Labrenzia sp. VG12: one gene and its partners. The main gene of each other region encodes a partner of the protein of the gene in region 2 in a complex. Links are inferred from orthologs where the notes say so. Each region holds a gene or a part of one and is shown on either strand. Other genes may lie near its edges. The genes, in order: accB, accD, accC and CHH27_RS17920.

Region 1 (5,693 bases), 2.7 Mb from region 2 along the record:
TGGACTTGATTTCGTCAACGACAAATTCATCCAGGCAGCGGCGCAGGCGCATCATGCACTCGACACGGTTGCGGCCATGCACGATCAGTTTGCCGATCAGGCTGTCGTAATAGGGCGGGATCTTGTAGCCCTGATAGACACCGCTGTCGACGCGCACTCCCAGGCCACCTGGCGGGTGGTAATAGGTGATCGTGCCCGGTGACGGCGTGAAGTTGACCGGATCCTCGGCATTGATGCGGCATTCGATGGCATGGCCTTCGAACCGGATGTCGTCCTGGGTCATGTCCAGGTCGCCACCGGCTGCGATACGGATCTGCTCGTTGACGAGGTCGATGCCGGTGATCATTTCGGTCACCGGGTGTTCCACCTGCAGGCGGGTGTTCATCTCGATGAAGTAGAATTCACCGTTCTCATAGAGGAACTCGACGGTACCGACACCGCGATATTTCAGCTTGCGCATTGCGCTTGCGACAATTTCGCCAATCTCGTTGCGCTGGTCGGCATTGAGGCTTGGAGAAGGAGCCTCTTCCAGAACCTTCTGGTGCCGGCGCTGCAAGGAGCAGTCTCGCTCGCCCAGATGAACGGCATTGCCTTTGCCGTCGCCGAGCACCTGGATCTCGATGTGGCGCGGCTTGCCGAGATATTTTTCCATGTAAAGCGCGTCGTCGCCGAAGGCGGCCTTCGCCTCGGACCGGGCGGTCGACAATGCCGTATCCAGCTCAGCCTCGGTCTGGGCAACCTTCATGCCGCGGCCACCGCCACCGGCAGCTGCCTTGACCAGAACCGGATAGCCGATCTCGCGTGCGATCGCGTGGGCGTCGTCCGTTGCCCGGACTTCACCGTCGGATCCTGGAACCACGGGAATGCCGAGATCCTTGGCGGTCTGCTTGGCCTGGATCTTGTCACCCATCACCCGGATGTGCTCTGCGGTCGGGCCGATGAACTCGATGTTGTGCGCTTCGAGGATCTCGGCAAAGCGGGCGTTTTCCGACAGGAAACCGTAGCCCGGATGGACTGCGTCGGCGCCGGTGATTTCACAGGCGGCCAGAAGCTGGGGGATGTTCAGGTAGCTGTCGCGGGCCGCTGGCGGCCCGATGCAGACGCTTTCGTCGGCCAGGCGGACATGCATGGCGTCGGCATCGGCGGTGGAATGCACCGCGACCGTTGAAATGCCCAGCTCCTTGCAGGCACGCAGGATGCGCAGGGCGATCTCGCCTCGGTTGGCGATAAGGATCTTGGAGAACATGGCCTGAGCGGCTCCTTATTCGACGATGATGAGCGGTTCGCCGAATTCCACCGGCTGGGCGTCGTCGACCAGGATCTGCTTGACGGTACCGGCCTTGGTGGAGGGGATGTGGTTCATGGTTTTCATGGCCTCGACGATCAGGATCGTCTGACCTTCGGACACCTTGTCGCCAACCTGAATGAAGGCGGCTGCGCCGGGCTCCGGCGACAGATAGGCGGTGCCGACCATCGGAGAGGTCACGGTGGTTCCGGACTGAGCCGGTTCAGCGGCGGCGGCCGGTGCGGTGGCAGGAGCTGCGGCCGGTGCGGCAGCGGCAACAGGTGCTGCAGTCGGGGCGGCAACGCTCACCGGCGCATTGATGGACATCTGGCGTGCGACTCGGATGCGGGTGTCGCCCTGTTCCAGTTCGATCTCGGAGAGATTGGTTTCATCCAGGAGGACGGCGAGATCGCGGATCAGGGCCGTGTCAAATTTCTTGTTATCATTACGCATCATGTTCTGGCTCTCATACTCGGTCCGCAAGAAGCTCGGCGGGCCGTGTTCGGGATGACCGCTCCATCGAAACATGGGGTCTGTCCCGTTCGTCACCGGTCCTTCACAGAAGCAACACCGTGCGACGTTTTTGGCTCAACCGCGCTCTTTGCTCCGCCGATTCAGGGCGTACAAAGGTCTTTGGCCCGTCTCCGAGAGGACAACGGGCCAAGCTTCTTATAGGGATTCAAACGTATAAGGAAAACCCCCGATTTCTCATTGATATCGTGCTTCAGGGGTTTCCAACAGGCTTCGGTCCCAAAAGGACTCGTCAGCAGGTGGTCTGCTCGCAATTCTTGAGCGACTTGATCTTCTCATTGAGCTGTTCATAGCCGACAGCGCCCATGACAACCTCATCCCCGACGACATAGGACGGGGTACCGGTCAGACCAAGTCGGTTGGCCAGAGAATAGACTTCTTCAATCGTCTGACCGGCCTCGTCGGTCTTCATCGCGGCCAGAAGGTCTTCCTCGGCAATGCCGACGCTTTTTGCTGCTGCCAGGGCGCTGGCGTTGTTCGCCTGTCCGCGGCTCAAAAGCAGGGCCTCGTGAAAGTCGCCGTATTTGTCAGGCGCGACGGAATTGACTGCAACAGCCACCTGGGCAGCTTCCACGGACCCCTGGCCGAGCACCGGAAATTCCTTCAGAACGACCTTGAGGTCCGGATGTTCCTCGATCAGCTTGACCATGTCGCCATAGGCACGCTTGCAGTAGCCGCAGTTGTAGTCGAAGAACTCGACAAGTGCGACGGACCCTTCAGGGTTGCCAAGGACAACCTGGCGCGTCGAGTTGAACAGGACATCGGCACTGTCAGTCAGCGCCTGGACGCGCGCAAGGTCTGCGGCCTCCCGCTCACGGCGGTCGAGTTCCGTCAGTGCTTCGGCGATAATGTCGGGATTCTCCAGGATATACTCGCGGACGATCTTCTCGATGTCTTCGCGCTTCAGCTCCTGGGCGGCAGCCGGTACGGCCACCAGGGCAAGAAGAAGCGCACAGAGCGATAGGACACGCATCAGGACCGGTGGATAGAGTGACCGGATCGATTGAAGGGAGTGGGTCATCAAGGGCTCCTCGAGCAGCGTTCTTAAGGTTCGTTGTCTACGCCGCCCTGTGTGTCACAGATCTTATCGGCGATTCGGCACATTAGGGGGTTTGTACGCGACAATGTCGTCCGCTTGAAGCCATGCGGGCGATCCGCGCTTCAAACTTTTTTGAGCACGGGCGGCATAACGCTTTGCCGCCTGGAAATCGCCGGTCACCATCAGGCCCTTTGCCGTGGCCAAATCTGCTTCTGCGCGCTCACCCTGCCGGCCATGCGCAATCGCAAGCTGGCTGTAGGCAACACCCGAGTTGGCGTCCCGCTGAATGGCCTTTTTCAGGACGCGCTCGGCTTCGACGAGCTTGGAATTGTCGTTGGACGCCACAAGGGCATAACCGAGCCAGACCATGAACTGGGGTTCGTTGGGCTTGATGGAAAGGGCCTTGCGGAATGGAGCGATCGCGCGTTTCGGATCTCCGCCTTCCAGGAGAGCCTGCCCCTTGAGCTCATAATAATAGGGATTGTTGGGCTGTGTCCGGATCAGTGCATCGATCTCCTTGACCGCCCCCTTGCCACGGCTCTTCATGGCCGCAATGGCCCTGGCATATTGCGCGGCCGGGCTCTTGTCCTTGCGCGGGTAGGCCCGAAGCGTCGCGGAAGGGTGGCTGGAGAAGGCAAACAGCTTGGCGCGGACGAGTTCGTGCCGGTACTGCAGGACATAGTCTTCGGGTTTGTCGAAATGCGGGGATTTCTGCGCCTCGCGCAGAAGACCATTGTAACGGTCCTGGGCCATCGGGTGGCTCTGCGCATAAGGATCCACGAATTGGCGGGTGAACATCTGTTGTTCCGACATCCGCTGAAAGGTTTTCAGCATGCCGCGCGCGCTTTGCCCGGTTGCGTTGAGATACCTCAAGGCGGCCCGATCGGCCGCGGCCTCTTCACCGCGCTGATAGGACAAAAGAGAACGACGTCCGACAGATCCTGCGCCGAGGGCGATCGCACCACCGCCAGATGCCGCCTGACCCGATCCGGAAGCGGCGCCCGCCGCAGCCGCGCCAGCACCAAGGACCATGCCGATCACGGACATGATCTGTGCGTTGGCAGCCGCGGAGCGCAACCGCACCAGATGGCGGCCGGCGATATGGCCGGTTTCGTGCGCGATGACGCCGATGACCTCGCTCGGGGCCTCTGCCTCCATCAGCACGCCGATATTGATAAACATGCGCCGGCTGTCCGGTACGAAGGCATTGAAGCTCTTGTCGTTCACCAGAATGATCTCCGGCTCGGAATGGGCGATCCCGGCAACCTTGAAAATCGGCTTGGCATAGTCGCGCAAAAGCGCTTCGGTCTCGGCATCCCTGACCAGCGAAATCCTGCCGCGCTGCGCTTGTGCTGGCGTGATCAAGAGCGGCAGGGCGACGGCGAGAGAACAGGTGAGGGCCAGCGATTTCCGGAACAGGTTCCGGGCTGATATCCGTTTCAACGGTTGGGATCCAGATGCAAGACTGTGCACTGTAGCAATTCTCCATTCCGACTTCTTCGCGCGCCACAACCCGCGCTTATGCAAGCGCACATTGTGAGCGAAGGTATGGAGACCGGACTTCCGGGTCAAGAAAGGCCGTATTACAAACCGGTAAGAATAGGGTCATCACATCGTCGCAGCCAGCAACGGCGTTGCATCTGCCCGGAAAATTCGCGATAGGGGAGGCTGTGTTTCAGCCTTGCCGCCAGGACCCGATGACAAAGAACGCCTTCCTTCCCTCCCGCCGCAGCGACGTTGCTCCTTTCATCGCCATGGATGTTCTCGCAGAAGCGGCCAGACTGGAGGCCGAAGGGCGAAAGATCGTGCATATGGAAGTCGGCCAGCCGTCTGCCCCGGCACCGCGCATTGCCCTGGAAGCGGCCAGAAGTGCTCTGGAGCACGGCCGTCTCGGGTATACCGAAGCGCTCGGCATCGCTCCGCTGCGCCAGGCACTGTCGGCGCATTACCTCAAGACCTATGGCGTTGACGTGCCCGCCGGGCGGATCATGGCGACCACAGGCTCGTCTGCCGGGTTCAACCTGGCTTTCCTGACAGCCTTCGACCCGGGGGACCGCGTGGTTCTGACAGCGCCCGGCTATCCGGCCTACCGGAACATTTTGAAGTCGCTGGGGCTGGTCCCGGTTGAGATCGAGGTGGGGGAAGAGACTATGTGGAGCCTGACACCGGCTCATCTCGATCAGGCACAGGCGGATGGACCGATCAAGGGTGTGCTTGTGGCCAGTCCGGCCAATCCGACCGGGACCATGATGACCCCTGAAGCGCTGGATGATCTGGTCCGGTATTGTGAAGATGCCGGGATCTGGTTCATTTCCGACGAGATCTATCATGGACTGGACTATGCCAGCGGGCAGAAGACAGCTCTGGAAACGTCCCAGAATGTCATCGTCATCAACAGTTTCTCCAAATACTACTGCATGACCGGATGGCGCATCGGCTGGATGGTGCTGCCTGAGCAGCTTGTCCGCCCGACGGAGCGCATCGCCCAGAGCCTTTATATTTCACCGCCGGAGCTATCGCAGATCGCCGCGACGGCTGCGCTGGATGCGGTTCAGGAGCTGGAAGCGGTGAAGGCCGTCTACGCGGCCAATCGGGATCTGCTGGTTGCCGGCTTGCCTCGGATCGGTCTGGACAGGCTGCTTCCCGTTGACGGTGCCTTCTACATCTATGCAGATATCAGCCGTTTCAGTGACGACAGCCTGGGCTTTGCCACGAGGATGCTTCAGGAGGCTGGCGTGGCGGCAACACCCGGTGTCGATTTCGACCCCGTGCACGGACACGACTTCCTGCGTTTTTCCTTTGCCGGTGCCCATGAAGACATGAAAGACGCATTGGACA
Region 2 (7,370 bases):
CAGCTTTCGGCACGGCGTGACCCGGTTGCCGGCACCTTGCAGCGGATCTTCTCCAAGGTGCGCCAGCAGCCGAAACGCGTGGTCTTTGCCGAGGGCGAGGAAGAACCGGTGATCCGCGCCGCCGCAAGCTTCGTGTCGCAAGGCCTGGGGGAAGCGATCCTGATCGGCCGCGAAGACGAGATCCGGAACATGGCCGAGCAGGCTGGTGTTGATATCAGCAAGGCCGGCCTTTCCATCCAGAACGCACGCCTGTCTGATCGCAACAACGATTATGCGCAATATCTTTATGGCCGCATGCAGCGCCGGGGCTACCTGCTGCGCGATTGTCAACGCATGGTCAACAACGACCGTAACTACTGGGGCGCGATCATGGTCGCCCGCGGCGATGCGGATGCCATGGTCACCGGCGTGACCCGGAACTACTCCGTCGCGCTCGACACGGTGAAGGCGACCATCGATCCGAAGCCGGGCCACCGTGTGATCGGCGTGTCGCTGGCGTTGGCAAGGGGCCGCACGGTCCTGATTGCGGATACGGCCGTGATCGACATGCCGACATCGGAGGAACTGGCGGATATTGCGGAAGAGGCGGCACATGTTGCCCGCAAACTTGGTTATGAGCCGCGCGTTGCCATGCTGGCCTATTCCACCTTCGGCCATCCGAAGGGCGAACGCTCCGAAAAGGTCATCGAAGCGGTCAAGATCCTCGACCGGCGCCGGGTCGATTTCGAATATGACGGCGAAATGGCTGCCGATGTCGCGCTCAATCCCGAGCGGATGAGCTCTTATCCGTTCTGCCGCCTGTCCGGGCCCGCCAATGTTCTGGTCATGCCGGCGTTCCACTCTGCTTCCATCTCCACCAAGATGCTGCAGGAGCTGGGTGGTGCGACGGTGATCGGCCCGCTTCTGGTCGGCTTCGACAAACCGATCCAGATTGTGCCGCTCGGTGCAAAGGACAGCGACATCGTCAACATGGCGGCAATCGCGGCGTTCAACGTGACTTGAGGTGAGAAAATAGCTGACACCTCGGCTCCCTGATCCCGGATCTCCGCTATGCTGCGTCCGGGATGACGATGGATAGGAAAGTGTAATACTCCTCCATCTTCATCCCGGCAAAGCGCAGCGCGAGCCGAAACCGGGAGCCGAAGGCATGTCGGGTTCTTGCGTAGACAGGGTGGCGCCTCCCCGGTCCCGGATCTCCCGTTGATCGTCCGGGATGACGATGGAAAGGCCTTCGCCCAAGTGGACGACTGCAGCTTTTCTTTTTTGACAAACCACGCGCCACCGGCGATACCTCGAAACCATGTCGGATATTAAGGTCAAAATTTGCGGTCTATCGACCGAGGACACCATGGAAGCCGCGCTGGAGGCCGGTGCGGATATGGTCGGGCTGATGTTTTTCCCGAAAAGCCCGCGCCACGTCACGCTTTCGCAAGCCTGCAAGCTGGCCGACATGGCCCGGGGCAAGGCCGAGATTGTCGCGGTGACCGTCAACATGGATCTGGACGGATTGTCGCGGATCAAGGAACTGGTCAACCCGGACATCATCCAGTTTCACGGCGAAGAAGCCCCGGAATCCCTGGCTGCGGCCAAGGTCATGCACGGCACCAGGGTCATGAAGGCCATGTCGATTTCCGAGAAGGCCGATCTGGAAGCCGCGCAGTACTACGCTATGGTTGCTGACTGGCTGCTGTTTGACGCCAAGCCCCCCAAGGGCTCGGAGCTGCCGGGTGGCAACGGAGTGTCTTATGACTGGCGGATCCTGAAGGATATTGACCTGAAGAAACCCTTCATGCTTTCCGGAGGACTGGACCCGGACAATGTTGCAGAGGCCATCCGGCTGAGCGGCGTGACGGCGGTGGATGTGTCTTCCGGCGTCGAGCGGGAGAAGGGCGTCAAGGACAGTGATCTCATTCGCGCTTTTCTGGCCGCGGCCAAGGGCGTCAAGGTTCCCGGCTGAGTGACCGGATTTCAAGGAGTTTACGCGTGAACGATATGGCCAACAGCATCCGGACCGGACCGGACGATCGCGGACATTTCGGCATTTTCGGTGGCCGATACGTGGCCGAGACCCTGATGCCGCTGATCCTCGATCTGGAGCAGCACTACAAGGACGCCAAGAACGATCCGGCTTTCCACGCTGAAGTCGAGACGCTGAACAAGCATTATACCGGCCGGCCTTCGCCGCTCTATTTTGCCGAGCGCCTGACGCAGGAACTCGGTGGCGCGAAGATTTATTTCAAGCGCGACGAGCTGAACCACACGGGATCGCACAAGATCAACAACTGCCTTGGGCAGATCCTGTTGGCCAAGCGCATGGGCAAGACCCGCATCATCGCGGAAACCGGCGCCGGTCAGCATGGTGTGGCGACCGCCACGGTCTGCGCCCGCTTCGGTCTTCCCTGCGTTGTCTATATGGGCAAGACCGATGTGGAGCGGCAGAAGCCGAACGTCTTCCGCATGAAGCTGCTCGGGGCGGAGATCGTCCCGGTCACGGCGGGTGCCGGCACGCTGAAAGACGCCATGAACGAGGCGCTGCGTGACTGGGTGACCAATGTCGAAGACACCTACTACCTGATCGGCACGGCAGCCGGCCCGCATCCCTATCCGGAAATGGTGCGCGATTTCCAGTCGGTGATCGGCAAGGAACTGCGCGACCAGATGATGGAAGCCGAAGGCCGCCTGCCGGATGCGCTTGTTGCCGCCGTTGGCGGCGGCTCCAATGCCATCGGCCTGTTCCATCCGTTCCTCGACGACAAGGACGTCAAGATCTACGGCGTTGAAGCCGGCGGTCACGGCCTGGAAGGCGAAGAGCACTGCGCGTCTCTGACCGCCGGCAAGCCGGGCGTTCTGCATGGCAACCGCACCTACCTGCTTCAGGATGATGACGGTCAGATCCTGGAAGGCCATTCGATTTCTGCCGGCCTCGATTATCCGGGCATCGGTCCGGAGCATTCGTGGCTGAAGGAAATCGGCCGCGTTGACTACGTGCCGATCATGGACACCGAAGCGCTGGACGCCTTTCAGATGCTGACCCGTGTTGAAGGCATCATTCCAGCGCTTGAGCCGTCACATGCGCTCGCTCATGTGGTCAAGCTCGCCCCGCAGATGGACAAGGACCAGATCATTGTCATGAACCTGTGTGGCCGGGGCGACAAGGACGTCTTTGCCGTTGGCCAGATGCTCGGTTTCGATCTCTGAAGTCTGAGCCGCTGTGAGAACAGTAAGCCGCGTACCGGTTGGTATGCGGCTTTTTCTTTGAAGTGCTGGTCATAGGCGCCGTCAAGCCCGCCCGCCTTGTAACGGTCCGGGGCGCCGGGTCATGCTTTACACCAGTTAACCAGCTCTGCAGTTGTGGCGCTGCTGCAATGCGGAATCATGCGTTGTGCATCGCTCTGGAAAGCCTAAATTGTGGGCATTGAATGAATTCGCCGGCGCTGGGGCGCCGGTCCACGGACAAGGAACACGAAAATGGCTTTCGATCTTCTGACCGGTTTCGTCCGTGACATCCGTGCTTCACGCAAGGTTGCCAACGAAATCGCACACCTGAACCACATGAGTGCCGCACAGCTGGCCGATCTTGGCCTTGAGCGCACCGAAATTGCCGGCCACGCCTTTAACAAGCATTTCAAGCGTCGTTAAGGCTGCGCCTGAGCCTGTGTAACTGCAGGCAATGCGTTTTGCAGAACGAGGGCCGCGCGGCCAGACCGCGGGGCCCTTATCTTTTGATGGGCTTTGTGGCCAGCAGCGTTTCCAGCAGTTCCTGTCGGCCGCGGGCATCCAGGTGGTTCGCCTGACGCACCAGCGCCGGATCGCTGTAGGATGATGGGGTATCTGGCTGGGCAGACGGGGCAGGATTTCCGAGTGCCTTGACGCGGCGCCACAGTTTTTCGCCAAAGGGCTCCGGTGCAGGCTCGAACAGAGAATGGGCCAATTACAGCTCCTTTTTCTTAGTTGGCTTCACAGTGTTTTCAATATAAGCGCACAGAGTGCATTTTTCCAACCCCTTACGCTGCGTATTGAACAGATCAGCCATGCAGAAAACGCGGACCTGACCTGCGTGAACCGCTATTGCTGCACTGCAAAAAAATCATAAGTTCCAGCCTTGTTGAGACTTCTGGCGGCGATACGCCGCGATTTTGGTTATTGATATGAGCACCTTGCAGGCCCTTCAGTTGAGCGCGCCGTCGGCAGCGCCCCTCGCCACCGTCCTTCGCGGCACGGGGGGACCCCTTGCGCGCGCGGGCCGTTCCAAATCCATGGGCAGCGAACATATCTACCGTGCGGATTCCGCTCTGCGCGCGATCGGCCTGATCGACTATCCCAGCCGGTAACGCCCGGGTCCGGACATGGCCTCCGGCTTGCGAAACTGCACGAGATAGATTGACACGGCCCGCACTGCCCCCGTACATCGCTGACACGGGAAACGCTGCGGATCCTCCGCCAGACGTGAAAAAGGGTAGCTGTGAATGACGGAAACGCGTATCGACCGCCGTTTTAAAGCCTGTGCGGACGCCGGACGGCCGGCCTTGGTCACCTTTATCACCGCGGGCGATCCGGATCTGGAAACGTCGCAGGCTGTTCTCAACGCGCTTCCGGCCGCCGGTGCCGACGTGATCGAACTGGGCATGCCCTTTTCCGATCCGATGGCGGAAGGCATTCCGATCCAGCTGGGCAACCAGCGCGCGCTGGCAGCCGGCCACACCATGGACAAGACCCTGGACATGGTGCGCAATTTCCGCAAGCAGGATCAGGACACGCCCATCATCCTGATGGGGTATTACAATCCCATCTATGTGCGCGAGCCGAAGAAATTCGTCCAGGTTGCCAAGGAAGCCGGCGTTGACGGCTTCATCATCGTCGACATTCCGGCCGAGGCCGATGACGAGTTGTGCATCCCGGCACTTGAAGCCGGTCTCAATTTCATCCGACTGGCGACCCCGACCACAGATGACAAGCGGCTGCCCGCCGTTCTGGCCAACACATCCGGTTTCGTCTATTACGTCTCGGTCACGGGCATCACCGGCGCCAATATCGCCGACACCGGCCGGGTCACGGCAGCGGTCAACCGCATCAAGGGTCATACCGACCTGCCGGTCGCAGTCGGTTTCGGTGTGAAGACGGCGGACCAGGCGGCCGTGATCGGCAAGGACGCAGACGGCGTCGTCGTCGGGTCGGTTCTGGTCAACGCCATTCGCGACAGCCTCGACGAGGCCGGCAAGGCAACCGACCGCACCGTCCAGGCTGTGGCCGATGTTGTGGCGGATCTTGCCTCCGGTTGCGCAAGAGCGCGCTCGGCCTGAATTGAACTCCTTCCGGCGGAACCCATATCTCCGCCAATGGTAACCTGAGCACCTTGAGTGTTCTTAAAAGACAACGGGACGCGTTTGACGTGAACTGGATCAACTCTATCGTACGCCCCAAGATCCGTGATCTCTGGAAGAAGCGCGAAGTTCCGGAGAATCTCTGGATCAAGTGCCCGGAAACCGGAGAGATGGTGTTTCACCGGGACCTGGAGGCCAATCTCTGGGTCATTCCGAATTCCGGCCACCACATGCGCATGCCGGCGCGCAAGCGTCTGGATGCCCTGTTTGACGGCGGCACCTACGAGAACGTCAAGACCCCGGACGTCCAGGCCGATCCGCACAAGTTCCGCGACTCCAAGCGCTACACTGACCGTCTGAAGGAAGCCCGCAGCAAATCCGGCGAGGAAGAAGCGGTTCTGGTTGCGCAGGGCAAGATCAACGGCATGGATTTCACCGCTGCCGTTCAGAATTTTGATTTCATTGCCGGATCCCTCGGCATGGCGGCCGGTGAAGCGATCCTGGCAGGCATGCTGAAAGCAGTTGAAGACAAGACGCCCTTTGTCATGTTTGCTGCCTCCGGCGGTGCCCGCATGCAGGAAGGTATCCTGTCGCTGATGCAGATGCCGCGCACCACGGTCGGCGTTCAGATGCTGCGCGAGGCGGGGCTTCCCTATGTTGTGGTTCTGACCAACCCGACCACCGGTGGCGTCTCGGCCTCCTACGCCATGCTGGGCGATATTCACATTGCCGAACCGGGAGCGCAGATCGGGTTTGCCGGACGGCGCGTCATCGAACAGACCGTGCGTGAAAAGCTTCCGGACGACTTCCAGACGGCCGAATACCTGCTCGACCACGGCATGATCGACATGGTGGTGCCGCGCCAGCGGATGCGGGACACCCTGTCCCAGATCTGCGGCATTCTGCTGAAGCGGGAAGTCGAACTGCCGCGGCTGGAAGCACCGAAAGAGCCGGACGTTGAAGCCGACGCCGAGGCCAAACCGTCGGAACCGGCTGAGGAGCCTGCCAAGGAAGCGGAACCGGCCAGCTAGGGCGTTCAATCACCTAATTGCGTCGCGAAAGCGGCGTCAGACGACATTTCAGGGCCGCCCGCTTGTTTCGCAGGCGGCCTTCCCGTAAAGGCGTTAGACGCGTTAAACGGAACAAAGGGACCCTTCAGGAGGGCGCCTTGGATCAAGTCACGAAAATTCTGGACCGCCTGCTGGCCCTGCATCCGAAGGAAATCGACCTTTCCCTCGGACGCATGCACCGGTTGCTGACCGCGCTGGGCAATCCCGAGACAAGGTTGCCACCCGTCATTCACGTCGCCGGCACCAACGGCAAGGGCTCGGTAACGGCCACCATGCGGGCCATCCTGGAAGCGTCCGGCAAGCGATGCCACGTCTACACCTCGCCGCACCTTGTTTCCTTCAATGAACGTATCCGGCTGGGGACCGACGGGAACTATGTGTCCGATCCCGTGCTTTACGATGCGCTTCACCGCTGTGAAGACGCCAATGACGGCGCGGAAATCACCTTCTTTGAAATCACCACGGCTGCAGCCCTGCTTCTGTTTGCCGAACATCCGGCCGACATTCTGCTGCTTGAGGTCGGACTTGGCGGACGGCTGGACGCGACCAATGTGATCGATAATCCGTTGGCAACCGTCATCACGCCGGTGTCCATGGATCATGAGAAGTTTCTTGGCGATGACATCGGCACGATTGCCGCGGAGAAAGCCGGGATCATCAAGCCGGGCGTTCCCGTGATCAGTGCAACGCAGGAAAGCGATGCACTGGCCGTCATCACCCGCCAGGCCGCACGCGGCCGGGCACCGCTTCAGGTTTTCGGACAGGATTTTGTGGCCCAGGCCGACCAGGGGCGCCTGGCGTTTCAGGACGAAGACGAACTGATCGATCTGCCGCTGCCGGTGCTTGGCGGTCATCACCAGATCGCCAATGCGGGCCTTGCAATTGCCACCCTCAAGGCGGCCGGTCTTCTTCCCGAAGAAGCTGTTGTCTCGGAAGGCCTCAGAAACGTTGCCTGGCCCGGCCGGCTGCAGCCGATCAC
Region 3 (7,484 bases), 2.7 Mb from region 2 along the record:
GGTCGTGTCGCAGTCCATCACCAGACCGATCGTGCCTGTCGGCGCGATCACGGTGGACTGGGCGTTGCGGTAGCCGTTCTTTTCACCGAGCTCCAGGGCACGGTCCCAGGCCCTCTTCGCCCGTTCCACGATGATCGGGTCCGGGCAGGAGGCATGGTCGAGCGCCACAGGATTGGTGTTGAGGCCCTCGTAGCCCTCCGTCTCGCCATGGGCGGCGCGGCGGTGGTTACGCATGACGCGCAGCATGTGCTTGGCGTTTTTCTTGTAGCCCGGGAAAGAGCCGAGTTCACCGGCCATTTCGGCGGAGGTGGCGTAGGCAACGCCGGTCATGACGGCGGTCAGGGCACCGCAGAGCGCGCGGCCTTCGTCGCTGTCATAGGAAATGCCGGAGGTCATCAGGAGGCCGCCGATATTGGCGTAGCCGAGACCAAGAGTGCGGAACTTGTAGGACAGTTCTGCAATTTCCTTGGACGGGAACTGCGCCATCAGCACCGAGATTTCCAGAACGATGGTCCACAGGCGGACGGCATGTTCGTAATTGTCGATGGCGAAGGAGCGGTCCTCGTTGCGGAACTGCATCAGGTTCAGCGATGCCAGGTTACAGGCCGTGTCATCGAGGAACATGTATTCCGAGCACGGATTGGACGCGCGGATTTCGCCGTCGGCGAGGCACGTGTGCCAGTCGTTGATGGTGCTGTGATATTGCAGGCCCGGATCGGCGGAGGCCCAGGCGGCATACCCGATCTGTTCCCAGAGTTCCTTGGCCTTGACGGTCTTCAGGACACCACCGGTCTTGCGGGCGGTCAGGTCCCATTCGCCGTCTTCGACAACGGCGTTCAGGAAGCCGTCGGTAACGCGCACGGAGTTGTTGGAGTTCTGGCCGGCCACCGTCAGGTAGGCTTCGGAATCCCAGTCCGTGTTGTAGGTCGGGAAATCGATCTTTGTGAAGCCCTGCCTGGCGAACTGGATGACGCGCTGGATGTAGTTTTCCGGCACCATCATTTTCTTGGCCGCGCGGATCTCGCGCTTCAGAGCCGGGTTCTTGGACGGATCGAAACAGTCACCATTGTCCGCCTCGCAGTTGACGCAGGCACGCATGATGGCGGTCAGGTGTTTCTGGCAGATCTTGGAACCGGTGACGAGCGCCGCTACCTTCTGCTCTTCCTTGACCTTCCAGCTGATGTATTCCTCGATATCCGGGTGATCGACATCGACCACGACCATCTTGGCCGCGCGGCGGGTGGTGCCGCCGGACTTGATCGCGCCAGCCGCCCGGTCGCCGATCTTCAGGAAGCTCATCAGGCCGGAAGACTTGCCGCCGCCGGAGAGTTTTTCGCCTTCCGACCGCACATGGGAGAAGTTGGAGCCGGTGCCGGAGCCGTATTTGAAGAGGCGTGCCTCGCGGACCCACAGGTCCATGATGCCACCTTCATTGACCAGGTCGTCGCCGACGGACTGAATGAAGCAGGCATGCGGCTGCGGATGCTCGTAGGAGCTCTTGGATTTGGTGAGCTTGCCGGTCTGGAAATCGACATAGTAGTGGCCCTGGCCCGGACCATCGATGCCATAGGCCCAGTGCAGGCCGGTGTTGAACCACTGCGGGGAATTCGGCGCCACCTTCTGGGTCGCCAGCATGTAACGCAGCTCGTCGTAGAAAGCCTGGGCGTCGGCTTCCTTGTCGAAATAGCCGCCCTTCCAGCCCCAGTAGGTCCAGGTGCCGGCGAGACGGTCAAAAACCTGTCGGCCGTCGATTTCAGAACCGTAGCGTTCGTCTTCCGGCAGGTCGGCGAGGGCAGCTTCATCGGCTTCGTGGCGCCACAGCCAGGAGGGAACGGTGTTTTCTTCAACCGGCTTCAGCTTTGCCGGCACGCCTGCCTTGCGGAAATATTTCTGCGCCAGGATATCGGACGCGACCTGGGAAAACTGGGCCGGGACCTGAATGTCCTCGAGGCGGAACACAATGGAGCCATCCGGATTGCGGATCTCACTGGTTGCGTTCCGAAATTCAATGCTTGCGTAAGGCGATTGACCTTCCTTGGTATAGCGCCGCTCGATCCGCATTCTCTAAGTCCCCTTTAATCCCCGCCGGTTCCCCCGAACCGGTCTTGATCCGCATCTCATCCGGTGTGGCGTTGCCGCCTGCCTCGTCACCGGATGTCGCCCTGCATGGTACAGGCTTCGGAGCCTGTATGTAGCGTATCTAGTGCTGTGATCCACTACATATAGTATTCATCAACAGGTTTGTCACGACATGCGCCGGAAAATCGGCACACAAAAACCCGTCTCCCGGCTTTGGTTCAAAAGACCCGGAGCGGTACGCGGATACTGGTGGTTTTGGATGACCGGAGGGCCCGATTGGGCTCCCGACTACGCACATCGCAATGATTAGGAAACTAATGTAAATGAATTCTTAAGGTCAAGGCGTGAGTGACAACCACTAGTGCCGAGATTGTGGGCAAACGCAAAATCTTGTGTGCCCGTGTGGATAATGGGGAGTGGAGTGGGGACCGCTGAACTGCAAGGAAAATAGCGCTTGCTTTCCCGGCGAAGGAGTGCGCGCCCACGCGGCAACGAAGCCTGTGGACGAGGATAGATCGAATTTTATGAAAATTTGAAGAAAATGGCGCGGGCCGATTTCAACCGGGTTTAAGCCGGGTCTGGTTTTATGCGGATCAGTGAGGGAAAGGGTCCGCATTTCATGAAGCATCACGCTGCATTTGGCCTGGCCATGGAAGACATCGACGCCGTTGTTGTTGAGGACAGCAAGCCGATGCAAACGATTCTCAGGTCGATTCTCCTGAGTTTCAAGGTTGCCAGAGTGCGGGTCTTTGATTCGGTCGACGAGGCTCTGGAAGCCAGTCTTGCCGAACCGCCCAACGTGATTCTGACCGACTGGCGCATGGCGCCGACCTCAGGCTATCAGTTCCTGCGGCTGGTAAGGCACCGGCACATGGAGCCGCTGTGCTACGTTCCGATCCTGTTTGTTACCGCCCACGGTACGCGCCCCCTCGTCGACAAGGCGCTCAGGGCAGGGGCTCACCACGTGCTGGTGAAACCGGTATCGCCCTCGACACTCTACAAGCGTCTGCGCTGGCTCCTGAACGACGACCGGCCGATGATCCTCGAGCATTCCGGATTCTACAACATCTATGGCATCCAGAAGACCATGGATGAGCAGGCGGAGAAGATGCAGTCGCTCGCAGGTGCCCGCTTGCATCATCGAATCGCAACGCAAAAACGTGCGGAAGTCGAAGATGCTGTCGAAGCGGCTTTCGACAAGAAAGAGCCCGTCCGGCGGGATCCTTTCGCCAAGGTGAAAAAGGAAAAGCCGAAACCCCGGCAGTCCGCGGCGGCAAAGCACATTCGCAACGCTGCCTTCGCGCCCATGAAGGGCGACAACGTTCACTAGGGCTTCTTCATCCGGAAGGAAAGATCCAAAGGCTCGACGTCTGCCCAGAGCCGCGCGTGATCGCCATCAGCTGCGGCAAAGACGCCAGAGCGCCTGTTTCCCTAAGATTTCAAGGAGGACGGTCTGGACAGATGCGGCTGTTGACGCCATAGTCCGCCGAAATTCGCCCGTTACGCTCAGGCGGCAACGGCGCGATGTGAATTGCAATCAAGGGACCTGCAACGGGCCATGAAAACACTGCTGCTTGAATTCTTCACTTGGTGGAACGGCCAGACCATGGGAACCCGCTTCTTCACCTGGCGGAAGGGGGAATTTGTCGGGGAAGACGAGTTCGGCAACAAGTACTACAAAGAACGCGGCGGCAAGAAGCGCTGGGTCATCTATAACGGCCTTGCGGAAGCCTCTTCCATTCCTCCGGGCTGGCACGGCTGGATGCATCACCGCGTTGACACGCCGCCGTCCGAAGAGACCTATCATGCCAAGCACTGGCAGCAGGCGCACAAGGTGAACCCGACCGGCACCCCGGACGCCTACCGTCCGCACGGCTCGATCCTGACCCCGGAAAAACGCCCCGAGGTCACTGGCGACTACGAAGCCTGGACGCCGGGAAGCTGAAGTTTCTGAATAGAGCGATGGTTTCGGAGCCCCGCAATGCGGGGCTTCTTTGTTTGAGGCGTGCTGCGACGAAGAGGCGTTGGACCAAGCGGGGCTCGATGCCATTGGTCGATGGAGAGCAAAAGCATGAAACCGGCTGACTGTGTGCCTCGAGACAAGCACGACTTGCCTGCCGTGAGACGGGCGAGGGCGCTTGGATTTCCAGGTCTCAATGCTGTCCTGCCAGAGCTTTTGCAATGGATTTGCGATGCAAACTGGCCGGTGGCGCCGGAAGTTGCAGACCTGCTGTCACAATCAGGTCAGGAGATCATCCCGCATCTTCAACGGGTTCTTCATTCGAAGGACTCGGACTGGAAATTCTGGACGATCGATCTGGTCATCCGAAATCTTGACCCTGATATACGACAGCAACTGCGTGCCGATCTTGAACTTCTGGCAAATCGCGCAAGCCGGGAAGACAAGCTGAATGAGGTCGACGTCGTCTCGAACGAGGTTCTAAACCTCTAGATTATCCGCGTATCGTATGGCGCGGATGCTTGTTCCGTCGCGTGGCCCGCGACCTTCGCTTATCGCGATTTCCAGCTGTCCAGCACGTCCAGCACTTCCTGTCCGCAGGCTTGCGGGGAAAGCGCATAGAAATCGGTTTCCAGTTTCAGGGCTTCGGCCAGCCTTGTGTTGTATTCCGCTTGCGGAATTTCCAGGGCGCCAAACTTGCTGAGGTGATCGGTGACAAACTGGGTGTCCAGCAGGGAATATCCGCCGACGATCAGGCGGGCCACCAGATGCGCAAGGCAGACCTTGGACGCGTCGGTGCGGAACGTGAACATGCTTTCGCCAAAGAAAGCCCCGTTCAGGCTGACACCATAGAGGCCGCCGACCAGTTCATTGTCCTGCCAAGCCTCGATCGTGTGGCAATAGCCCATGTCGAAGAGTTCGCCATAGAGCCGGCGGATTTCCGAATTGATCCAGGTTTTCTGGCGCCCGGGCATGGGTTCGGCGCAGCCGTCGATGATGCCCTGGAAGTCTGTGCTGACACGGATCTCGAAGACGTCGCTGCGAATGGTGCGACGCAGGCGGCGCGGCAGATGAAAACTGTCCAGCGGGAGATGGCCGCGCCGTTCCGGCTCCAGCCAGAAGAGCCCTGGATCGTCTGCGGATTCGGCCATGGGGAAGAGGCCGCAGGCATAGGCTTTCAACAGAACCTGCGGCGTGATTTCCATCACGATGTCGTCTTTGTAACCTGCCATTCGGCCTCACTGTCCGGGCGGCAAGGGGCACATGCCCCTTGGCCTTTCGCGGTCAGCTCGACTTGGCAGCCAGATGTTTTTCCAGCCAGTGAATGTCGTACTGACCGTTCGCGATGTCTTGATTGTCCACCAAATCGCGGAAAAGCGGAATAGTGGACTTGATTTCGTCAACGACAAATTCATCCAGGCAGCGGCGCAGGCGCATCATGCACTCGACACGGTTGCGGCCATGCACGATCAGTTTGCCGATCAGGCTGTCGTAATAGGGCGGGATCTTGTAGCCCTGATAGACACCGCTGTCGACGCGCACTCCCAGGCCACCTGGCGGGTGGTAATAGGTGATCGTGCCCGGTGACGGCGTGAAGTTGACCGGATCCTCGGCATTGATGCGGCATTCGATGGCATGGCCTTCGAACCGGATGTCGTCCTGGGTCATGTCCAGGTCGCCACCGGCTGCGATACGGATCTGCTCGTTGACGAGGTCGATGCCGGTGATCATTTCGGTCACCGGGTGTTCCACCTGCAGGCGGGTGTTCATCTCGATGAAGTAGAATTCACCGTTCTCATAGAGGAACTCGACGGTACCGACACCGCGATATTTCAGCTTGCGCATTGCGCTTGCGACAATTTCGCCAATCTCGTTGCGCTGGTCGGCATTGAGGCTTGGAGAAGGAGCCTCTTCCAGAACCTTCTGGTGCCGGCGCTGCAAGGAGCAGTCTCGCTCGCCCAGATGAACGGCATTGCCTTTGCCGTCGCCGAGCACCTGGATCTCGATGTGGCGCGGCTTGCCGAGATATTTTTCCATGTAAAGCGCGTCGTCGCCGAAGGCGGCCTTCGCCTCGGACCGGGCGGTCGACAATGCCGTATCCAGCTCAGCCTCGGTCTGGGCAACCTTCATGCCGCGGCCACCGCCACCGGCAGCTGCCTTGACCAGAACCGGATAGCCGATCTCGCGTGCGATCGCGTGGGCGTCGTCCGTTGCCCGGACTTCACCGTCGGATCCTGGAACCACGGGAATGCCGAGATCCTTGGCGGTCTGCTTGGCCTGGATCTTGTCACCCATCACCCGGATGTGCTCTGCGGTCGGGCCGATGAACTCGATGTTGTGCGCTTCGAGGATCTCGGCAAAGCGGGCGTTTTCCGACAGGAAACCGTAGCCCGGATGGACTGCGTCGGCGCCGGTGATTTCACAGGCGGCCAGAAGCTGGGGGATGTTCAGGTAGCTGTCGCGGGCCGCTGGCGGCCCGATGCAGACGCTTTCGTCGGCCAGGCGGACATGCATGGCGTCGGCATCGGCGGTGGAATGCACCGCGACCGTTGAAATGCCCAGCTCCTTGCAGGCACGCAGGATGCGCAGGGCGATCTCGCCTCGGTTGGCGATAAGGATCTTGGAGAACATGGCCTGAGCGGCTCCTTATTCGACGATGATGAGCGGTTCGCCGAATTCCACCGGCTGGGCGTCGTCGACCAGGATCTGCTTGACGGTACCGGCCTTGGTGGAGGGGATGTGGTTCATGGTTTTCATGGCCTCGACGATCAGGATCGTCTGACCTTCGGACACCTTGTCGCCAACCTGAATGAAGGCGGCTGCGCCGGGCTCCGGCGACAGATAGGCGGTGCCGACCATCGGAGAGGTCACGGTGGTTCCGGACTGAGCCGGTTCAGCGGCGGCGGCCGGTGCGGTGGCAGGAGCTGCGGCCGGTGCGGCAGCGGCAACAGGTGCTGCAGTCGGGGCGGCAACGCTCACCGGCGCATTGATGGACATCTGGCGTGCGACTCGGATGCGGGTGTCGCCCTGTTCCAGTTCGATCTCGGAGAGATTGGTTTCATCCAGGAGGACGGCGAGATCGCGGATCAGGGCCGTGTCAAATTTCTTGTTATCATTACGCATCATGTTCTGGCTCTCATACTCGGTCCGCAAGAAGCTCGGCGGGCCGTGTTCGGGATGACCGCTCCATCGAAACATGGGGTCTGTCCCGTTCGTCACCGGTCCTTCACAGAAGCAACACCGTGCGACGTTTTTGGCTCAACCGCGCTCTTTGCTCCGCCGATTCAGGGCGTACAAAGGTCTTTGGCCCGTCTCCGAGAGGACAACGGGCCAAGCTTCTTATAGGGATTCAAACGTATAAGGAAAACCCCCGATTTCTCATTGATATCGTGCTTCAGGGGTTTCCAACAGGCTTCGGTCCCAAAAGGACTCGTCAGCAGGTGGT
Region 4 (7,419 bases), 350 kb from region 2 along the record:
GTCTGTTCCACGGCTACGAGCCCTACAAGGGCCCGATCCAGGGCCGTCACACCGGCGTGCTCCTGTCCAACGGCACCGGCGAAGCGGTTGCCTATGCCCTCTTCAACCTGGAAGACCGTGGCCCGATGATGATCGAGCCGGGCACCAAGGTCTATCCGGGCATGATCGTGGGTGAGCACACGCGCGGCAACGACCTGGAAGTCAACGTTCTGAAAGGCAAGCAGCTGACCAACATCCGCTCCGCCGGCAAGGACGATGCGGTCAAGCTGACCACGCCGAAGAAGCTGACGCTGGAAGCAGCCCTGTCCTACATCGCCGATGACGAATTGGTGGAAGTGACCCCAAGCTCCATCCGCCTGCGCAAGGCGGAACTGGACCCGCATGCCCGCAAGCGCGCCGAACGCGCGGCCAACAAGGAATCTGCATAAGCCTCAAGGCTTATCTGCAAGAACCAGAAGCCCGGGCTCGCCCCGGGCTTTTTGTTTGCTGTAGGACTTGGCCGTCATTCCGGACGGTCTGCAGCGAAGCTGCGTGGCCAGATCCGGAACCCAGCGTATACTTCGCGCTACAAGCGCGCCTTCTTTAAAACTACAGAAACATGAAGGTTTGTGCTCGCGTTCGCTCGCACTGACACGCTGGATTCCGGATCAGCGTACAGCTTCGCTGCACTTGTCCGGAATGACGGACACAGGTCACGTCTTTTTGCCCGAAGCCGGGACTTTCTTTCCCAACCCATAGCAATCTCCTGCCAAGAACCGCCCGTTGCTTGGATCAATTTGTCAAACCACCCGCCATCTTTGAAACCCCATCCCTGTTGTCGCCGCGTAAACAAACTAAAATTCAGCTCAAGACCGTGACGGGCGAATTGCGTTCTTTTGCAATCGCCCAAGCAGGAAAGCTGACACGATGAAACGCTTCGCTCTCGCCATCGCCATGGCCACCGGCCTTGCCACCACCGCTGCCGCCGATACGTTCGGCCCGCTGGTGGATGCAGACACTCTTTCTGCCGCACTCGACAGCGAGATGCCGATCCTGCTCGATATCCGCAACGCCGGGTATGACGATGGCCACGCGGAAGGCGCGCTCTACGCCCCCTATCGCATGTTCCGCGGCCCGGACAGCAATCCCGGCGCGCTCTTCGACATCGAGAAACTGGAAGCCGAGCTGGAAGAGCTCGGCCTTGAACAGGATCTCCCGATCGTCATCCTGTCGGAAGGCAAGACCGACACCGATTTCGGTTCCGCGGCCCGGGTTTACTGGACATTGAAGTCCACCGGCTTTGAAGATCTGTCGATCCTGAATGGCGGCCTGACCGCCTGGAAGGCCGCGGGCCTGCCGATCAGCACCGCCACGGAATCCGCCTTTCCGAGCGAGCTCGACCTGACCCTGGACACGACCTGGCTGGCAACGACCGCCGATGTGGCGGCCGTGGTTGCAGGCGAGGCAGAAGCCCTGCTTGTGGACGCCCGTCCTTCGGAATTCTTCAGCGGCAAGGAAGCGCATGAAGCCGCCGCCCGTCCGGGCACGCTGCCGGGCGCGATCAACTATGCCTATACCGCTTTCTTCGCGGAGAAGTCCCCGAAGATCTCGACCAACATCGATACTGCGGCACTCAAGGCGTCGCTGAAGCTTGACGCGGGCAAACCGACCGTTTCCTTCTGCAACACCGGCCACTGGGCCGCCAGCCACTGGTTTGCGGTCTCCGAGCTCGCCGGTGTTCCTGACGCCAAGCTTTATGCCGGATCAATGGTCGAATACTCCCAGTCCGGCAACGAAATGGCCAACACGCCGGCGGTGAATTGATCCTGATCTGAGCGGAAATCGAAAAGAAGCCCGGGCATCGTCCCGGGCTTTTTCCGTTTGACCGTCAGACACCGAACCCCATCAAGCTGCGAAAGTTCGTTCGAAACACCATCAGGGGCGAGACTGCGCCTTCTGCCCGGCATCAGTGCGCCTCCCCGCACAAAATGGCGCCGGATCATCCACCGAAACCTGGCTTCGGCCGGTTCCAATATCGTCATTGCATCGCGTCAGAATTGAAACGGATGCGATCAGGCCGACACAGCTGCCAAACAGCAGCCCCATATACATCGGACCAAGGAACCGTCTTACGGACCTGTAAAATCGTCTCAAGTTTCTCATGAACCGCTCACCATGAACTGCGCCGCGCCGACTGAACTGATGTTGGAACTGTCAGTCGGGAGACGGCAGATATTGAGCACCCTGCAAGCAGTTTTTATGCAATCCTCGGAGCATCCAGGTCGGCGCATGGCCCATCGGCTAAACGTCTGACTTGCCTGTGTGCACTGCGATAGGCTTAATTCGGAAAAACCAGACTTGGGAGGCATCGGTGAGCAAGACCAATCGCGGCAATTTTTTCGAGGACTTTGAAGTCGGCCAGGTGATCCGGCATGCCACTCCGCGCACGGTTACCAGCGGCGACCAGGCGCTCTATACCGCGCTTTACGGTTCCCGCTTCGCGGTCCAGTCCTCAGATGCCTTCGCCCGGTCCCTGGGATATGCCCATGCTCCGGTCGACGATCTGCTGACGTTCCACATCGTCTTCGGCAAGACCGTGCCGGACATCTCGCTGAATGCCGTCGCCAATCTGGGCTATGCCGGTGGCCGGTTCCTGGCGCCGGTCTACCCGGGTGACACGATCTCCACGGTGTCGGAAGTCATCGGCAAGAAGGAAAACTCCAACGGCCGCACCGGTGTCGTTTATGTACGCTCCACCGGCTACACGCAAAACGGCACGGAAGTGCTTGATTATGTGCGCTGGGTGATGATCAACAAGCGGGTGATTGCCAATGCACCACCTGAACCGGTGGTGCCCGAACTGCCGGCAGCGCTCGACCCGCAGTCTCTCGGCACCGCCGTGCCGCTGCTCGACGCTGCCAACTGGGACAATGACCTCGCCGGGTCCGACTACCGGTTCGACGATTACGAGATCGGCGAGAAAATCGACCATGTCGACGGCATGACCGTGGAGGAAGCCGAACACCAGATGGCGACCCGGCTCTACCAGAACACGGCCAAGGTCCATTTCAATCATCACACGGAAGCCCATAACCGCTTCGGCCACCGGCTGGTCTATGGCGGACATGTCATTTCCATCGCCCGGGCCCTGTCCTTCAACGGGCTGGGCAATGCCTTCCACATTGCCGGCATCAATGCCGGCCGCCATGTCGCCCCGCTCGCCGCGGGCGATACGGTCTATGCCTGGTCGGAAGTGCTGGACAAGTCCGACATCGAAGGCCGGTCGGATGTCGGCGCCCTGCGCCTGCGCCTGGTCGCGACAAAAGACCGGCCCTGCGACGATTTCCCAGGCATCGACCACGAAGGCAACTACCTGCCGGAAGTCCTGCTCGACTTCGACTATTGGGCCTTGATGCCGAAATAAGGGATGCCGGGCCAGTGGCCCTGGCATGTCCTTGACCGATCTGCTGCAAGACACGCCACTCGGCAGGAGCACCGACCTCACTGCAGGAACTGGTGGCACCCCGGGCGCGCGAAGCAAGACCCGGGGCCCACTCGTTTGCAGAGACTTGGAAAAAGCGCGCTCAAGCCGCCAGTTAAAGCTCTGCGGCCTGGACAAGCGGCCCTGCGAGTAGCCCCCGGATCGGCGCTACGCTTGTCCGGGGTGACACTCCAAGAGATAGCCTTCGGAATTCAGACCTGGAGCACGTCCCGGTTAGATTGGCACACTCTGCCGAGGCTGGTTTGGTTCAAGGTCAAGGACGTTGACGAAGAGCGTGCTGGCCGCACGGTCGAGGCAATTTCCGCAGGCATTGGGCCAAACCGGCCCGGCCCTCCGGGTTTGTGTCTGGCGGACACCTGCTTTGTCGAGACGCTTGCCCATAGCCCCGCTATGGACTTCACGCCCCTCCGCGCAGATCGTCTCGCCAGACCTCAAACAGAGTGAGCCAATCTAACCGGGACGTGCTCTAGTTCGGTTTTGCCGCCGGCACCACTTCGGTGGCGATCGGGCCAACGCCCGCACCTTCATCCGACGTTTTCGGGCCGAACGGCACCCAGCGCTTGAAGAACCCGCCGACGGAGCCGCCGCGCGACTGTTCCGGCGCGACAAATGCGCTTTCAACGGCCGCACCCGGGCGCCGCTGCGGCTCGCTGGCCGTCGCCGTCTGGGTGGCCGGGACATCCGCAGGCGCTGCAGCGGTTGCGGTTTCCGGGGCAGGAGCCGTATCGTCCTCGCCGCCACCGAGTGCTTCGGCAAGGCGGTTGGAGCGTTCTTCCCAGCGCTTCTGTCGTTCTTCGCGGGCGTCGAAGCGCGCGGCCAGCTGCTGGTATTTCGCGTTGTCTTTCTTCTGCTTCGAAGCGACGGCAGATGCAATGCGCGGGCTTACCTGGTAGTCCGGGCACTTGGCACTTGCCCGGAACGGCACGCCGTCGACCAGGGTCGTGGCATCGAAGACATATTTCTTTTCGCAGACGGCAATCTTCGGCGGCACCTTGGCCACCTCGAAATGGTCATAGCCGGTCTTCAGCATTTTCCAGAAGTCCAAATGCTCGCTGTCCCGGTGACGGGCCATGTTCTCCGGCGTCATCTTGAACGGGAAGGCCTGGACCTGGAACGAGCGTTGACCGCCCTTGAAGCTGTCGCGTGCCAGCGCGTAGATGTCCTGAACCTGCTCGTCGGTCATGGCATAACAGCCACGCGAGGAACACGCGCCATGGACCATCAGATGTGATCCGGTGCGGCCATGCGACCGGTCATACCTGTTCGGATAGCCGAGGTTGAACGCCAGGTGATAGCTGGAATTCGGGTTCATCAGCGCAGGGGTGATCTCGTAGAATCCCTCCGGCGCCTGACGGTCGCCTTCCTTGAATTTCGGACCCAGCTTGCCGGACCATTTGCAGATCTCGAAATCTTCCAGCAGTTTGAATTTGCCGCTCCGGTCCTGCTTCCAGACTTCCAGCTGCGATTCTTCCTTGAAGATCCGGATCATGATCGGCGATGTCGCGCTCATGTTCATGTCGGACATCTTGCGCTTGAGCGAAGCGCTCACGGGAAGCTTGGCCTTGTTCGGTCCGGCGACGAATTCGTCACCCTGGCAACCTGCCAGCACGCCGGCCATGATAATGGCGGCCCCCAGCTTGGCGACATGGCGTCCGCGCCGGCTCTGCAAAGCCTTTTTCAGACCTGATGGCGTATTCAAAAGGCGCCCAAAGACCATTGTACTATCCCGAACTGATCGAAAACCGGTGCGCTGCCGAACCGAACCGGACAGCCAAATCCCGTTTTCTGCGTCTTCGCCCCCGCGCAAAGGCTAGGCAAGGATGGTTGACGATAAGTTACTGAAGCCGGAATGCTCCTGCGACCCACAATCCAGTGATAAGAACAAAAAAGTCCGCCCCGGACCGCCTGATCGTCCCATCTTGGCCTGAATGACGGCAAAATCTGGCCACACAATGGCAAAAGGGCCGCCATACGGGCAGCCCTTCGACCGAATTTCCGGCGAAATCGGGATTTTTTCGGATATCAGCTCCCTGGCATCAGCTCAGGGTGCGGCCGATGGAGATGAACTTCTCGCGGCGCTGCTTGCGGATTTCATCCGGCGTCAGGCCCGACAGCTCGGACAGCGCCTTCTCGATTTCCTTGCCCGCATTGTCGATCACGATTTCGCGGGCCCGGTGCGCACCGCCGATCGGCTCATCAACAATACCGTCGATCACACCAAGCTGTTTCAGGTCCTGGGCCGTGATCTTCAGCGCGGTCGCCGCATCCTGCGCCTTGGCGCTGTCGCGCCACAGGATCGAGGCGGCGCCTTCCGGCGAGATGACGGAATAGATGGCATGCTCCATCATCAGAACCTTGTTGGCGGTCGCGATGGCAATCGCACCGCCGGAACCGCCCTCGCCGATCACGACGGAAACGGAGGGCACCCCAAGGCCAAGACCTGCATCGGTTGACCGGGCGATGGCCTCGGACTGCCCGCGCTCTTCTGCACCGCGGCCCGGATAGGCCCCCGAGGTATCGACAAAGCTGATCAGCGGCAGGCCGAAGCGTTCCGCCATTTCCATGATCCGCACCGCCTTGCGGTAGCCTTCCGGCCGGACCATGCCGAAATTGTGTTTCAGGCGGGTTTCCGTGTCGTGGCCCTTTTCCTGGGCAAGCACGGCGACCGACTGACCGCGGAAACGGCCGATACCTGCGATCAGGGCATGGTCTTCGGCAAATTTGCGATCACCGGCCAGCGGCGTGAAATCCTCGATCAGACCGGAAATATAGGCAACGGCATGCGGACGGTCCGGATGGCGGGCCACCAGGGTCTTCTGCCAGGGCGTCAGCTTGGTATAGAGGTCCTGCAGGGTCTGCGAGGATTTTGCCTTCAGCCGGTCGATTTCGCTGTCCACATTAACGGCTTCTCCGTCTTCCGCGGCCAGTGCCCGCAGTTCCTGGATCTTGCCTTCAATATCCGCGACGGGCTTTTCGAAGTCCAAATAGCTGTGCATGTACTCGCTTACCTGAAACAAACCGGATCCGGCCCGCCTGGGCCGGTCATCCGGAGAATTCTATCCTGAAGGCATCAGTTTGCCTGGATGCATACTTGGAGGGCTGTAACAAGAGACGCAAGGGGGTGCAAGCCTTCGCGTGCGCCTCGGCTGCCGGAACCGGCCGGAAATTCGGATTGCAGGGCGTTTTGGAGAGGTCTGGACGTCAGTCTGCCGACGCCCTGTCGCTTCCCGCTCCGCGGATGTTCAGCTTGGAGGCCTCCACCACCAGCCGGCCATTCTTGGTGTCGATCGAGATCCGGTAGGGGATCAGGACATTGTCCCGGCCCATCGGCGCGATCCAGACTTCCATGTTGGCCCGCGCCATGTATTTGACCGATTCCTTGGAAGGACGGTGACCGGCGACCGGAACCCACTGCGCCTTGCAGACGACAACCGGACCGTCATAGCCGTGCCCGGAAACTTCCTTGGTTCCCTGGTAGCTCAACTTGATGTCAAACCGCGTCCAGCCATCGAAAACGGGCAATTTGCGCGAACAGGCCTTGGGTCCGAGACTGTCTCTCGCCCGGCCTACAGGCATCAGCGCCGCGCTGAGCGGATCGATCGCGTTGCGCCGGTGGCGATTGGTGACCTTGATGCGTTCCTTGTTGGGCTTGAACTTCGGAGCCACTTCCATGGAGCGGATATTGCCCGAGCCCTGGTTCAGATTGACGTAGAAATCGAGATTGGCAGCATGCGAGGCCATCCGGTATTTCGACGGCACGACCCGCGACCCGACCAGCCAGCCAGACGCCTCGGCGCCGCCCTTGCCGGTTGAAAACAGCGTTCCGATCCCGGCAGGCTCAAGGCTGACCTTGGCGGAATAGGCATTGCCCTGCATGACCAGAGACAGGGTTCCCCGCCCGACCTTGAAGCCGGCGATGGAAATACTGTACAAGCCGC

Evidence for each region.
Region 1: the proteins of accD (region 2) and accB are in contact, whole or in part, in a solved structure (PDB 8UXZ), measured with the Escherichia coli proteins. The link is inferred for Labrenzia sp. VG12 from one-to-one orthologs.
Region 3: the proteins of accD (region 2) and accC are in contact, whole or in part, in a solved structure (PDB 8UXZ), measured with the Escherichia coli proteins. The link is inferred for Labrenzia sp. VG12 from one-to-one orthologs.
Region 4: the proteins of accD (region 2) and CHH27_RS17920 are in contact, whole or in part, in a solved structure (PDB 8UXZ), measured with the Escherichia coli proteins. The link is inferred for Labrenzia sp. VG12 from one-to-one orthologs.

The regions. Positions count from the first base shown.
Region 1 is NZ_CP022529.1:1,563,710-1,569,402, reverse strand. Bases 1-2,752 are described here. They hold accB (acetyl-CoA carboxylase biotin carboxyl carrier protein), read right to left. Parts: upstream 1,739-2,752; coding sequence 1,262-1,738; downstream 1-1,261. Other genes in these bases: CHH27_RS07145 (DsbA family protein), read right to left, coding at 2,049-2,752; accC (acetyl-CoA carboxylase biotin carboxylase subunit), read right to left, coding at 1-1,246. Outside these bases: more of CHH27_RS07145, read right to left, coding at 2,753-2,837; CHH27_RS07140 (M48 family metalloprotease), read right to left, coding at 2,901-4,298; CHH27_RS07135 (pyridoxal phosphate-dependent aminotransferase), read left to right, coding at 4,553-5,693. UniProt on the Escherichia coli protein: This protein is a component of the acetyl coenzyme A carboxylase complex; first, biotin carboxylase catalyzes the carboxylation of the carrier protein and then the transcarboxylase transfers the carboxyl group to form malonyl-CoA.
Region 2 is NZ_CP022529.1:4,228,371-4,235,740, forward strand. What follows is about bases 4,498-7,370. They hold accD (acetyl-CoA carboxylase, carboxyltransferase subunit beta), read left to right. Parts: upstream 4,498-5,389; coding sequence 5,390-6,352; downstream 6,353-7,370. Other genes in these bases: trpA (tryptophan synthase subunit alpha), read left to right, coding at 4,498-5,300; CHH27_RS19695 (folylpolyglutamate synthase/dihydrofolate synthase family protein), read left to right, coding at 6,490-7,370. Also shown: CHH27_RS19655 (NADP-dependent malic enzyme), read left to right, coding at 1-1,002; CHH27_RS19660 (phosphoribosylanthranilate isomerase), read left to right, coding at 1,301-1,957; trpB (tryptophan synthase subunit beta), read left to right, coding at 1,993-3,198; CHH27_RS19670 (DUF1127 domain-containing protein), read left to right, coding at 3,469-3,639; CHH27_RS19675 (hypothetical protein), read right to left, coding at 3,716-3,931; CHH27_RS19680 (hypothetical protein), read left to right, coding at 4,149-4,331; more of trpA, read left to right, coding at 4,467-4,497.
Region 3 is NZ_CP022529.1:1,567,343-1,574,826, reverse strand. What follows is about bases 4,498-7,484. They hold accC (acetyl-CoA carboxylase biotin carboxylase subunit), read right to left. Parts: upstream 6,671-7,484; coding sequence 5,324-6,670; downstream 4,498-5,323. Other genes in these bases: CHH27_RS07145 (DsbA family protein), read right to left, coding at 7,473-7,484; accB (acetyl-CoA carboxylase biotin carboxyl carrier protein), read right to left, coding at 6,686-7,162; aat (leucyl/phenylalanyl-tRNA--protein transferase), read right to left, coding at 4,591-5,271; CHH27_RS07165 (DUF5071 domain-containing protein), read left to right, coding at 4,498-4,531. Outside these bases: CHH27_RS07180 (vitamin B12-dependent ribonucleotide reductase), read right to left, coding at 1-2,061; CHH27_RS07175 (response regulator), read left to right, coding at 2,699-3,409; CHH27_RS07170 (NADH:ubiquinone oxidoreductase subunit NDUFA12), read left to right, coding at 3,638-4,024; more of CHH27_RS07165, read left to right, coding at 4,151-4,497. UniProt on the Escherichia coli protein: This protein is a component of the acetyl coenzyme A carboxylase complex; first, biotin carboxylase catalyzes the carboxylation of the carrier protein and then the transcarboxylase transfers the carboxyl group to form malonyl-CoA.
Region 4 is NZ_CP022529.1:3,878,497-3,885,915, forward strand. What follows is about bases 4,498-7,419. They hold CHH27_RS17920 (acetyl-CoA carboxylase carboxyltransferase subunit alpha), read right to left. Parts: upstream 6,478-7,419; coding sequence 5,518-6,477; downstream 4,498-5,517. Other genes in these bases: CHH27_RS17915 (murein L,D-transpeptidase family protein), read right to left, coding at 4,498-5,198; CHH27_RS17925 (DUF3108 domain-containing protein), read right to left, coding at 6,683-7,419. Outside these bases: translational GTPase TypA, read left to right, coding at 1-428; CHH27_RS17900 (sulfurtransferase), read left to right, coding at 907-1,803; CHH27_RS17905 (MaoC family dehydratase), read left to right, coding at 2,351-3,403; more of CHH27_RS17915, read right to left, coding at 3,948-4,497. UniProt on the Escherichia coli protein: Component of the acetyl coenzyme A carboxylase (ACC) complex. First, biotin carboxylase catalyzes the carboxylation of biotin on its carrier protein (BCCP) and then the CO(2) group is transferred by the carboxyltransferase to acetyl-CoA to form malonyl-CoA.